4 regions of the Arthrobacter sp. Rue61a genome follow, and region 1 is predicted to be linked to each of the others. Evidence: riboswitches for the same ligand, from Rfam matches in the RefSeq annotation. Region 1 holds a riboswitch; each other region holds the start of a gene.
The links. Region 1 has a riboswitch for S-adenosylmethionine ahead of ARUE_RS14025 (aminotransferase class V-fold PLP-dependent enzyme). Riboswitches for the same ligand answer to the same signal wherever they lie in the genome.
Positions count from the first base shown of each region.

Region 2: another riboswitch for S-adenosylmethionine. It lies ahead of metX (homoserine O-acetyltransferase MetX); the one in region 1 lies ahead of ARUE_RS14025 (aminotransferase class V-fold PLP-dependent enzyme).
Region 3: another riboswitch for S-adenosylmethionine. It lies ahead of ARUE_RS19000 (DUF1737 domain-containing protein); the one in region 1 lies ahead of ARUE_RS14025 (aminotransferase class V-fold PLP-dependent enzyme).
Region 4: another riboswitch for S-adenosylmethionine. It lies ahead of ARUE_RS05070 (hypothetical protein); the one in region 1 lies ahead of ARUE_RS14025 (aminotransferase class V-fold PLP-dependent enzyme).

Region 1 covers NC_018531.1:3,081,969-3,085,169, reverse strand. The annotation lists gene ARUE_RS14025 (aminotransferase class V-fold PLP-dependent enzyme) at 1-1,323, opposite strand, end outside; SAM riboswitch class IV at 1,355-1,468, opposite strand; gene hisN (histidinol-phosphatase) at 1,649-2,461, opposite strand; gene rsgA (ribosome small subunit-dependent GTPase A) at 2,517-3,201, opposite strand, start outside.
Region 2 covers NC_018531.1:1,516,201-1,519,401, forward strand. The annotation lists gene ARUE_RS06950 (bifunctional o-acetylhomoserine/o-acetylserine sulfhydrylase) at 1-1,045, shown strand, start outside; SAM riboswitch class IV at 1,208-1,324, shown strand; gene metX (homoserine O-acetyltransferase MetX) at 1,340-2,461, shown strand; gene ARUE_RS06960 (hypothetical protein) at 2,485-2,874, opposite strand; gene ARUE_RS06965 (winged helix DNA-binding domain-containing protein) at 2,955-3,201, opposite strand, start outside.
Region 3 covers NC_018531.1:4,163,870-4,167,070, reverse strand. The annotation lists gene ARUE_RS19010 (O-succinylhomoserine sulfhydrylase) at 1-666, opposite strand, end outside; gene ARUE_RS19005 (rhodanese-like domain-containing protein) at 667-1,077, opposite strand; gene ARUE_RS19000 (DUF1737 domain-containing protein) at 1,074-1,340, opposite strand; SAM riboswitch class IV at 1,354-1,465, opposite strand; gene ARUE_RS18995 (SulP family inorganic anion transporter) at 1,552-3,201, opposite strand, start outside.
Region 4 covers NC_018531.1:1,071,914-1,075,114, reverse strand. The annotation lists gene ARUE_RS05075 (sodium:solute symporter family protein) at 1-1,099, shown strand, start outside; SAM riboswitch class IV at 1,454-1,573, shown strand; gene ARUE_RS05070 (hypothetical protein) at 1,590-1,919, shown strand; gene ARUE_RS05065 (hypothetical protein) at 1,916-2,107, opposite strand; partial or broken gene ARUE_RS05060 (VIT1/CCC1 transporter family protein) at 2,349-3,201, shown strand, end outside.

The DNA.
Region 1 (3,201 bases):
CCAGCGGCCCTCGTCCACCACGTAGTCCCAGCCCAGTCCGTCGCGCTTGAGCCCTTGGATGCCTGCTAGCAGCCTGGTGGCGTCCTCCAACCGGGAGCCGACGCCGAAGCTGGCGCGCAAAGAGCCTGAGGGAAGCCCGAGGCGCTTGAGGAGCGGGTGGGCGCAAAAGCGGCCATCTCGCAGGCCCACGCCGTGCTCCGCTGCCAGGTAAGCGGCCACCAATCCGGCGTCGAATCCTTCGACGGAGAAATTGACCACACCGATGGTGTCCAAGGAGTCAGTGAAGATCTTGTGGACTGTCACGCCGTCGATGGCCTCCAGGCCTTCCACCAAGTACGAGCGGATGGCAGCCTCGTGGGCGTGCCACGCGTCCTGGTCCAGGCCTGCGAGCACCTGGGTGGCGCGAGCGAGCGTTGCGGCTCCCAGCACGTTGGGGGAGCCGCCCTCGTGCCGTGCGGGGCCGGCCGCCCAGTTGACGGAGTCCAAACGGGCTTCACGGACCGCGCCGCCACCGGCCAGATGCGGAGTGCCGGCGTCGAGCCAGTCGGGACGGCCCACCACGACGCCGGCGCCGAAGGGAGCGTAGAGCTTGTGTCCGGAGAAGACAATGTAGTCGACGTCTGCTTCGGTGATATTGATCCGGCGGTGCGGAGCGAGCTGGGCGGCATCCACCACGATCCGCGCACCGTATTCGTGGGCCAGGGAAGCAAGTTCTGCGATGGGAAGAATTTCGCCGGTGACGTTGGAGGCTCCGGTCACCGCAAGCAGGCTGACACCGCCCTGGGCCAACTCTCCGCGGAGTTTGTCCAGTGTGGCGGACAGGGTGGGGGCCGCTACGACGCTGCGGTGCGGTACACCCTGCCATGGAAGCAGGTTGGCGTGGTGCTCGATATCCAGGTACAGGACCTCGCCTGCGGGCTTGCCGTCGATCTGCGGAAGGCACCCGGCCAGCAGGTTCAAGGAGTCCGTGGTGTTCCGGGTGAAGATGACAGAATCATCCGGCCGCCCACCGACGAAGTCACGGACGATGTTCCTGGAGTTCTCGTACACCGACGTGCTGATTTGGGAGGCGTAGCCTGCGCCGCGGTGGACACTCGCGTAGTAGGGAAGGACTTCGTTGAGGTACGCCGAGACGATGGTCAACGCCGGAGCCGATGCCCCGTAGTCGAGGTTTGCGTAGCGAACATGTCCGCCCTGAATCAGGGGCGCCTGCAACTCGGCGCCGGTAACAGCCGCCAGCGGCCGTGCAGCAGGGGCTGTTTCTGCTGTGGTTTCTGCGGCGAAGGACGGAATGATGTTTGAGTCGAACGTGACAGTGCTCATGGGACCTCACTCAAGAGGGACCCCCGGAGGGGATCCGCGCTTGCCGCATCCGTTCCGGACCGGCCGGGTCGTCACCCGGGGCACCCCACCGCGAATGGAGGGTTGCCGGCCAGCAAACCGGGGTTTAGCGCTGGCACTCGTGACCTGTAAAAAGGCTAGAGCACGTCCGGGGGCCCATCCAAAGCCGCTGCCGATTGTTAAGCCTTTTGTTACGCGGAAGGCAAAATGCCTGCTTCGTCGAATAAAAAACGGCGGAGACCCCCAAAAGGGGGCTGCCGCCGTCGAAAATTCCGTCGCCTACTGGTTAGACAAGGCGATGAAAAGTTTAGAGAAGGTCGTCCAGGCCGGGGTTGAGCCGCTTGAGGACCTCGGAGTGAAGGATCGAGTTGGTAGCCAGTGCATTGCCGCCGAAAGGACCGTCTTCGCCTTCCAGGGACGTGAAACGGCCGCCGGCCTCAGTGACGATGGGGACGAGTGCTGCCATGTCATAAAGGTTCAGCTCAGGCTCGCAGGCGATGTCCACTGCGCCCTCGGCCACGAGACAGTACGACCAGAAGTCACCATAGGCACGCGTGCGCCAGACGTCTTCGGTGAGGTCCAGGAACTCGTCAAGGTTGCCCCTTTCCTTCCAGCCCGAAAGGCTTGAGTAGGACATGGAGGCGTCTGCCAGGCTGGAGACGTTGGAAACTTTGAGGCGAGTGGCCGAGGCGAGGGACCGCCCCATGTAGGCACCCATGTCCTTGGCAGCCCACCAGCGTTTGCCCAACGCGGGGGCGCTCACGACGCCCACGACGGGTTCGCCTTCGTCCACGAGGGCGATCAACGTTGCCCACACCGGAACACCCCGGACGAAGTTCTTGGTTCCGTCGATGGGGTCGATGATCCAGCGGCGCGAGCCGTGGCCGCTGCTGCCGAACTCCTCGCCCAGGACCGCATCACGTGGGCGCGAGCGGGACAGCTGACCGCGGATTGCTTCCTCAGCGGCCTTGTCAGCGTCAGTGACAGGCGTGAGGTCGGGCTTGGTTTCGATCTTGAGGTCCAGCGCTTTGAAGCGATCCATGGTCTGGGCATCGACTGAGTCAGCGAGGACATGGGCAAGGCGCAGGTCATCGTTGTACGTGGAAACGGGATGGGTCATGCCACCAAACTATCCTGAATCGTTCGCCTCATTGGGGACGTGAAGCCGGTAACGATCAGTTGACGGTGCCCAGTTCCTTGGTCTCTTTCGCTTCGAGTCGTGGGTCTGCACCCAGCAAGCGGCGCAGGGAGGCCAGCCGCGCCACTCCTGATGGGCCTGCATGGCCATCGTTCACCCATGCATCAAGCCCGCAATTGGTGGCGGTGGCACCGTGCTTGCAGCCGCGGTCGCAGGTTTCCGTGCCGGGCTCAAGGTCCGGGAAGGAATGGAGGATCCGGTCCGGGTCCACATGCGCCAAGCCGAAGGAGCGTATGCCGGGAGTATCGATGATCCAGCTGCCGGACGGGGCATCGTCCAGCTTCAGCGCCAAAGCCGAGGATGACGTGTGCCGGCCACGGCCCGTCACCGCGTTGACGCCGCCAGTCGCGCGCTCTGCCCCCGTCAGTGCATTGACCATGGTGGATTTGCCTACACCTGAGTGGCCGAGCATGACGGTGACTTTGCCACCCAGATGTGAGCGGAGCTGGGAGACGGCGTCCTTGTCCAGCCGGGCTGAGAGTCCATCATCCGAGCGGGCATCGATGCCGCCGGCCTCGGAGTCAGCCGTACGGCTGATGATCACGGGAAAGTCCAAGCTCAGGTAATTGGCAAGGAGCTCCGCCGGATCCTTGACGTCCGCCTTGGTGATAAGCAGCAACGGCTCGATGCCGGCGTCGTATGCTGCAACCAAAGCACGGTCA
Region 2 (3,201 bases), 1.6 Mb from region 1:
GTTCGCCATCCTGAACATCGCTGAGGCCGGGGACCACATCGTGGCGAGCCCCAGCCTGTACGGCGGCACGTACAACCTGCTGGCGCACACGCTGAAGAAGTTCGGAATTGCGGTCACCTTCGTGGAGGACCCCGACAATCTGGAGCAGTGGCGTGACGCCGTCCAGCCGAACACCAAGCTGTTCTTCGGCGAGGTTGTGTCCAACCCCCGCCAGGACGTGCTGGACATTGAGGGCATCGCCCGCACCGCTCACGAGGCCGGTGTGCCCCTGATCGTCGACAACACCCTGTCAACGCCCTACCTTATTCGTCCCATCGAGTGGGGCGCGGACATCGTGGTTCACTCGGCCACCAAATACCTGGGTGGTCACGGTTCAGCAATCGCCGGTGTGATTGTGGACTCCGGCAACTTCGACTTCGGCAAGGACCCGGAGCGCTTCCCTGGGTTCAATACCCCGGACCCCAGCTACAACGGACTGGTCTATGCCCGGGATCTCGGCAAGGACGGCGCCCTGGGCGCCAACCTCTCCTACATCCTCAAGGCCCGCGTCCAGTTGCTTCGCGATCTAGGCTCCGCCGTGTCTCCGTTCAACGCCTTCCTCATTGCCCAGGGTTTGGAGACCTTGAGCCTGCGCGTGGAGCGTCACGTTGCCAACGCCACCAAGGTGGCTGAGTGGCTTGAAAGCCACGACGACGTCGAGTCGGTCGCCTATGCGGGCCTGCCATCCAGCCCGTGGTACAGCCGGGGCCGGAAATACGGCCCCAAGGGCACGGGCGCCATTGTTGCCTTCAACATCATGGGCGGCGTAGAAGCGGGCAAGCGCTTTGTGGACGGACTGGAGCTGCACTCGCACGTTGCCAACATCGGTGACGTCCGCTCGCTGGTCATCCACCCGGCGTCCACTACGCACAGTCAGTTGACGGTGGAGCAGCAGGTGGCTGCAGGCGTCAACCCCGGCCTGGTGCGGTTGTCCGTGGGCATCGAGAACGTGGATGACATCATCGCCGACCTCGAAGCCGGTTTCCGGGCTGCGAAGGGCGCCTAACGCCGCGGTTCAAAGTCTCAGCCCGACTGCCGCCCGCGTCGACGATTATTCGCCGGGCGGCAGTTCAGGGTGCTCATTCGTGAACGAAGGCACCCCAAACCGTCACACTGTTGTCACATTCTTCGCCAGAACCGCCCTGTATTTCCTAGACTCTTCGTATTAGGTCATGAGTGCCAGCACACAGCCCCGGCTTGCTGGCCGGCAACCCTCCTCCGCGGTGGGGTGCCCCGGGTGAAGACCTGGCCTGTTCGCACGCAAGGCGACGGGCAAGCGCGAGGTTAAGGTGTCAAAGGAATGACCATTACTGCTACAGCCCTTCCAAAATCCGGAGAAGAAGACGGAATCGTCAAGTACGCCGGCATAGGGCCGCTGGAACTTGAAGCCGGCGGATTCCTTCCCGACGTTGTCCTTGCGTACGAGACCTGGGGGCAGCTGAACTCCGACGCATCCAATGCCGTACTCGTCCAGCACGCGCTCACGGGCAGTACACACGTAGCCCGCGGCGCCACGGATGAAGAAGGCTGGTGGGAGCAACTTGTTGGACCAGGTGCCACCATCGACACCAACAAGTTCTTCGTCATCTCCATCAACATCGTGGGCGGCTGTTACGGCAGCACCGGCCCATCATCAGCAGCACCCGATGGCAAGCCCTGGGGTTCTCGTTTCCCGTTGGTCACTCTGCGCGACAGCACGGTGGCTGAGTCACGCCTTGCCGATGCTTTGGGCATCGACTCCTGGCACGCCGTGTTGGGTGGGTCGATGGGCGGCGCCCGTGCGCTCGAGTGGGCCGTGACGTTCCCCGAGCGGGTGGAGCGCTGCGCCGTGATCTCGGTGGGCGCCTACAGCACGGCCGAGCAGATTGCCTTCGCGCAGGCCCAAACCCTGGCCATCCGGCAGGACCCGAACTTCAATCACGGCGACTACTACGGCGGTGCCGCGCCTGAGCATGGTTTGGCGTTGGCCCGACGTATCGCCCACATCACGTACCGCTCAGCGTTGGAGTTGGACTTCCGCTTCGGCCGGCAAGCCCAGCACCAGGAGACGCCGCTGACAGCTGCTGTGCTGGGGGAGCGCGGGCGCTACCAAGTGGAAAGCTACCTGGACCACCAGGGGACAAAGCTGGTCCGCCGTTTCGATGCCAACAGCTACATCGCCATTACCGAGGCCTTGATGTCCCATGACGTCACTCGTGGTCGCGGCACGTTGGAAGCGGCATTGTCGCGCACCAAGGCTGAGTTCTTTGTGGCGGCCGTGGACAGCGACAGGCTCTACTTCCCGGCACAGTCGCGGGAACTCGCCGCGGCACTCCCGGGAGACGTATCGGTCCACCTCATTGAGGCGCCGATTGGACACGATGGCTTCCTCACCGAGATCGGCCAGCTCTCGGCGCAGCTCCGCGAAGCCTTCTTCGGCTAAACCAGGCTCACGTTCAGGGTGGCCTAGCCGTTCATGATGTCGCCGCGCTGCTTCATGTAATCCTCCATGGCGATCTCGCCGTTGCTGAACTTCGCATCCAGCTCGGCCAGCTTGCGCGCACGGTAGCCTTGCGGCTGCGAGCTTCCCGTTGCGGGAAACGGCGTGGGGGACGAAGAGTTCGACGGCGGCCCGGCCTGCGGTGTCTCATCCGCGGGGCGTACGACGATCGGCTCCGACGGGTACCCGGGGTAATTCTGCGGCGGGTACCCCGGGCCCGGCAGATTCTGCGGCGGGTACCCGGGGCCGCGGAACGTGTCATTCTGGATCCGACGCGCCCGGGAGCGGTTGTACATGCGGATTCCGAGTGGAATCAGCCACGAGCAGACGATGATCCAGAAGATCAGATTGTTCACAGTGCAGGCCTCCTAGGTCTCATCCCAGCTTAGTCCTGCCACCTGGACGCGGCCCGTCTCCCGGAACCAGCCCGGCTAATTCACACCAGCGTGGTCTCCATGCCCAAGAACCGGCCGTAACGATCCGCCTCGGCCTCCAAGGCGTCTTGTTCTTCCGCCGTTGCCGGCCGGTTCATTCGGACATCGAGTTCGCAGGTCATGCCGGAGAAACTGTGGCGCCACCATCCGGCCAACCTGCCGTTCAGCAGGACCACGTGCATGGGTCCGTTGTCCTCGGGGAAGTATGGCGCCGTTCCACCAAGGAAGTGCCGGGACTGTGAGTAGCCC
Region 3 (3,201 bases), 1.1 Mb from region 1:
GCCAAGGACGCGCCCTTGGCCGTCGATGTGTTTGGTGCCGGAATAGACGATCACGTCGGCGCCCAGCTCACCGCAGCGTTGCAGCAGCGGAGTGGCAAAGACATTGTCGACCACGACAGTCGCCCCGGCGGCATGCGCCAGTTCGCTGACTGCAGCGATATCGACGATCTCCTGCATCGGGTTGGACGGCGACTCGAAGAACACCGCGGTGGTGGGTTCGGAGAGGGCTTCACGCCACTGCTCCAGATCCGGGCCGTCCACGAATACCGTCTCCACGCCCCAGCGCGGCAGGATCTCATTGAGGATCACGAAGCAGGAGCCAAACAGGGAGCGGGCGGCAACCACGCGGTCGCCGGCAGCCAGCAGGGCACCCAAAGCGGTGAAGACAGCGGACATGCCGGACGCCGTCGCAAAGCACGCTTCGGTTCCTTCAAGCAGCCGCAGCCGCTCCTGGAACGTGGCCACGGAGGGGTTGCCGTAGCGGGAGTAGACGAAGCGTTCGTCCTCACCGGTGAAGGCTCGCTCTGCGGCGGCTGCGGACTCGTAAACGAACCCGGAGTTCAGGAAAACGGGCTCGGACGTTTCCTGGAAATTGGTACGGTCAAGGCCACCGCGGACGGCTTGGGTGTCAGGGCTCCAGCCAGCGGCGTCGGGATTGAAAGTCACTTACTCGGTCCCCAAATTCGTCGGCAGGCCACGGTTCTTCCACCCGTTAACGGTGCGTTCGCCGTAGCGGTCCGGTTCGCCTTCAAAGCCCTCAAGGACGTTGTAGGCAGTGAAGCCGGCCTGGGTTGCGGCGATTGCGGCCGAGATGGAGCGCTGGCCGGAACGGCACAGGAACACCAGCTCAACGCCGTCGTCTTCGGGTGCCTGCTGCTGCAGATCCTCGATGAAACGGGAGTTGGGAATGCCGCCAGCCAGGTTCCACTGGATGAACAGGGGGTCGTTCTCGGTGGCTTTGGTATCGGGGATGCCGATGTGGGCCCATTCGCCCTCGGTGCGGACGTCCACCAGGATGGCGCCCTCTTGAAGCTTGGCCCACGCGTCCTGCGGGGTCAGATCACCTGCGTAGCTCATGCGTGGCCCTCAAATGCTTCTTCGTCGTCGTAGTTTTCCAGCTGATCGACGGCGTTGGCTACCGCAGCATCCGCGCTGGCGATCGCGGCAGGCAGGACAACGGCTTGGGCAACGATCACGTCGGTGCCGTTGAACGTGGCGGCCGGGCTGCCATGGAGCACGTAACCTTCTGCGAGCGAGTTGTGGATGCGCTCGCAAAAATCACGGGTATCCGGGCCTGTAATCAGGCGGTAGGAGAGTTTTTCTTCAGTGGGTTCAGGCATTGCTGGTGCTCCTCAGTCACGCTTGCAGTACGAGTTGTCGATACGCCGAGTAGTCACCTGAGGCACCCCGCCGGAGAGAGGGTTGCCGACCAGCAAGTCAGGGCTTTGCGCTGGTGCTCATTACTCAAGAAAAACGTAACATCCACGGGCATCGGGCCGCACTTGCGGGCTGTTGCGGGGCCGTCATGTTGCGTAATCGGCGGCTCATCCCTTATTCGTTTTTCAGCGCACGCACTGCCGCGCCCACCGTTGGGAAGAAGTGGTCGGGCGTAAAGCGGGCCGCTGTGCCCAAATGGATCAACTTGTCTTTCACAGGTCCCTTCAGTTCGGCGAACACGAGGTCCACGCCTTTGCTTGCCAGCCATTCATCCAAAGTGACGAGGTCGTCCAGCGCCGTAGTGTCGATCCCGGTGATGGGCTCCGCGGCGAGGATGACGTGGGTAATGGCATCTGTTGTCTCATCCGGTGCCTCGTCAAGTTGCTCCCGGACAAAGGCCGCCAGTACCTGCCCATTACCGAAGAACAGCGGCGCATCGAAGCGGAGGATGAGAAGTCCCGGGATGCGTTCACCATCGGGGTGCCGCTCAAGGTCGTGATAGCCAGGGAGCCCTTCTTCAGCACCGAGTTCTGTCCGGTACGGATCCCAGGCCCTCCGCACGAAGTCCAGAAGCGCCAACGCAATGGCCACCACGATTCCCTGCAGTACCCCAACGGTGAGGACGCCCAGGAACGCGGCCAGCATCACCACAGATTCGCTGCGGCTCATGCTGAAGAGCCGCTTCACGCCCGCGGGGTCCGCGAGGGCAATGGCTGCGGCGATGACGACGGCGGCCAACGTTGCGGAGGGCAGGTACTCGGTCACTCCGGGAGCCAGCAGCATGAAGGCCAGCACCAGCACGGAACCCACCACGCCGGTCATCTGGGATTTGGCACCAGCATCCACGGCCACCGGGGTTCTGGAGGTACTGCCGGAGATCGGGAATCCGCCCAGCAGTCCGGTGGCCGCGTTGGCTGCCCCGAGCGCCGCCATTTCCCTGTTTCCCGAGACCTTCTTCCCTTCCTTGGCCGCCAATGTTTGGGATAGGACGCCGGTGTCCGCGAAGGCCATGAGGGCGATCCCTGCCGCAGCGGGAAGCAGCGTGAGAGCATCAGCCCAGCCGATGCCCCCGAGTGCGGGCATCGGGAGGCCCTGCGGCAGGACTCCGGTGACCTTCACGTCGTCGTTCAGGCCCCAAACCGCCGTAACAACGCAAGAGCCGACCACCGCCAGCAGGACGCCGGGTACCTTCCACTTCAGCAGCCGCGGGATCCAAATGAGGGCAAGGGAACCGCTACCCAGCAGCAGGGCGGTGACATTGACGCCACCGCCGAGCACCCCGGTGGTGACCTTCGCGAGCTTCTCCCAGATGTCGCCGTCGGCCTCTATCCCGAAGAACGCCGGTAGCTGCGACAACAGCACCAGTAACGCAATTCCGTTCAGGTATCCGAGCCGGATGGGTTTGGACAGCAGGCCGGTAATGGTTCCCAGTTTCAGGGCAGAACCGGCCAGCATGATCACCCCGATCAGCACAGCCAACAGCCCGGCCAATGCCACCGATTTTTCGCTGCTGCCAGCTGCCAGCGGCACAATGGCGGCGGCGATCATGGGGGCTAGGGCTGAGTCGGGTCCGAGGACCAGGATGCGGGAAGGCCCCACAATGGCGTAAACCAGCAACGGGACCACCGTTGCGTACAGTCCGGTGACGGGAGGAAGGCCGGCCGCCTGCGCATAGGCCATGCCGGCTGGCACCAGTAAGGCGAACAACGCAGCGCCCGCCACGATGTCATGCCGCAGCCATTCGCGCTTGTATCCCTTGAGCGC
Region 4 (3,201 bases), 2.0 Mb from region 1:
CGCCACCATTTTCGTGGTCCTCTTCGGCTGGGAGCGTTGGCTCGCCATCGCCATCGGCGGCGCAATCGTCCTGGTCTACTCCACCATCGGCGGCATGTGGTCCATCACTTTGGCCGACCAGGTCCAGTTCGTCATCAAGACGGTGGGAATCTTCTTCCTCATGCTCCCCTTCGCACTGAACGCTGCTGGTGGCCTCGACGGCATCCGCGCCCGCGTCGATGAGAGCTTCTTCGACATCGGTGGCATCGGCCTTCAGACGATCATCACCTACTTCGTCGTTTACACACTCGGCCTCCTGATCGGCCAGGACATCTGGCAGCGCGTCTTCACCGCCAAGACCCCCACGGTTGCCCGTTGGGGCGGCGCTACCGCTGGCGTCTACTGCATCCTTTACGGCTTCGCCGGTGCCCTGATCGGCATGGCTGCCAGCGTGGCCCTCTCCGGTGTGGAGATCGCTGCCAAGGATGACGTCTATGCCGAAGTGGCTACCCGACTCCTGCCCATCGGCATCGGCGGCCTGGTACTCGCTGCAGCTGTCGCCGCCATGATGTCCACGGCTTCCGGCGCACTGATCGCTGCCGCCACCGTTGCCCGCGCCGACGTCATGCCCTTCGTTGCCAGCTGGTTCGGCAAGAAGGTGGACACGTCCGACTCCGACAACCCTGAGCACGACGTCAAGGCCAACCGCTACTGGGTCCTCGGACTGGGAATCGTGGCCATCATCATCGCCATCTCCACCAAGGACGTTGTGGCCGCTCTGACCATCGCCTACGACATCCTGGTGGGCGGCCTGCTGGTAGCCATCATCGGTGGCTTGGTGTGGAAGCGCGGAACGGGCATCGCGGCAGCATGGTCCATGGCGGCCGGTTCAGTGATAACCCTGGGCACCATGATCATCCTCGAGATCAACGCCGAAGTTCCTCTTGACGGCATCTACGCCAACGAGCCCATCTACTTCGGTTTGATCGCCTCGGCTGCGGTGTACGTAGTGGTCTCGCTGCTGAGCAAGCCCACCGATCCGGCCGTCATGAAGGCGTGGACGGACCGTGTGGCCGGCACCCGCGTGGCAGAGGAAGAGCTCACCACGCCGGCTTCCTAGGCAGGCACAAAGAAACAAACAAAGTTCGACGGCGGCGCCTCCCCTTTTCGGGGCGGCGCCGCCGTTGCGTTATGCCCCCACCCTTGGAAGGCCCGCTCTACACGCAAAGACCACCCCAAAGTGCGCAGAGTAGGCCCCACAACACACACCCACCCCTTGGAAGGCCCGCTCTACACGCAAAGACCACCCCAAAGCGCGCAAAGCAGGCCCCACAACAAACCAGGCCCCACAACGCACGCCCACCCCTTGGAAGGCCCGCTCTACACGCAAGACCACCCCAAAGCGCGCAAAGCAGGGCGCAGAACGGGCCTCGCAACGGGTCGTCCGGGCAGCCATGGGATAGGGTGGTCCCAGCTTCAAGAGATGTGGTGCCAAGCTCCGACTGGCCACACACCAACCCCATGTTCACGGGTGGTTCGGATGAGGAAGCGGCCCGTCCCGGACCAGAGACAACCGAGCGGGCAAGAGCACTCTCCCAAGGAGCAGTCCCTTGCCGTACCAAGGCGATACCACCCCGGCAGCAAGCACCCCAAAAACACCCAGCATCCTGGAAGCACCAGGAACCCCGGCGAAAACGCCCACGGTCCCGGTGATTCCCGCCGTCGACCTCTTCCTTGGCACGGTGACCATCACGACAAAGGCCCGGACAGGGAAGTTCGCATATCCCGAGCCGCAGCTGATCGCGCAAGCATTGGCCAAAGCCATACTGCCGACGCGCTGGTGTGAGGCGTCAAGGACGCTGACGGTGACTGTTGCGGCCGTCGGGAAGCGGGCGGGCCTCCAACGTCACTTCACACTGAGCCGCGACTATCCATCCTAGATTTCCTCATCCTCGTCGCGGAATTCTTCGGTTTCGTCGAGGGGGACCACACGTTCGTCGTCCTCGGGGGCGTCCACTTCCTCAACCCAGGGCTCATCCACTTCCTGGTCTTCGGCGTAGTCGTAGGCCGGGTCGGACTCAATGGTTGTCCGCTCCGGGTAGTTGGCGTGTGATTCGGTGGTGTTCATGGTGCAACCTCCGTCTCGTGGGCCGGTTCGGCCCGTTGACCCGAATGCAGAATCCAGTGGCGGGAAGGCCCCGTCCCTGTCCTTCCATCTGAGCACCGGCACGGGCAAGGGTCAAGGAAATTACGGTGCACCGAACATTCCAGGTGAGGAATACCAGCCAAAAATCGGCGCGGATAAGCGGTAGTGTGGGGCGTGCAATGGGGCCGCAACTACCCCACCCAGCACAGGAGACAAAGTGCAGATGCACCAGGAATCCCACAGTTCGTCGAGCCCAGCTCCGGACCCCACCCCCGGCTCAGCAGCCCCCGAATCAGCAGCCGTGCCTCCCTCGCACGCGGACATCCGCCGGTGGCGCCAGTACCTGGCCGATGAGCGTGCCGAGGCCGCCGTCTACCGGGAGCTTGCCAGCGGCGCGACGGCGAAGAACGCCAAATCCTGCTCGCTTTGGCCGAGGCCGAAGGCAGGCACGAGGCCCATTGGCTCAAGCTCCTTGGCGAGCACGCCGGAATGCCCAAGGCAGCGTCCAGCCGCAGCCGGTTCCTGGGCTTCCTGGCCCGTAACTTCGGCTCCGTGTTTGTGCTCGCCCTTGCGCAGCGCGCTGAAGGCCGCTCCCCGTACGGAACCGAACCTGCCGCGACGCCTGCCATGGTGGCAGATGAACAAATCCACGAAGAAGTAGTCCGGGGCCTTGCCACGCGTGGTCGCAACAGGCTCTCCGGAACGTTCCGCGCCGCCGTTTTTGGCGCCAACGACGGCCTGGTCAGCAACCTTTCCCTGGTCATGGGCATGGCCGCAACCGGAGTGCCCAGCCCCGTGGTGCTCATGAGTGGCGTGGCGGGTCTCCTGGCCGGTGCGCTGTCCATGGGTGCGGGCGAATACGTCTCAGTCCGCTCACAGCGGGAACTCCTTAATGCCACTTTGCCCACGCAGGCCACTCTGACCGCGGCGCCGTCGTTGGACATCGAGCACAACGAACTGGTCCTGGTGTACTTGGCCCGGGGCATGACGCGCGAAGCCGCGGAGCACCGCGCTGCCGAGCGCATGGGACTGTTCAGCTGCGACTGCGACCCAAGCCTCTCCTTGCAGCCGGAGAA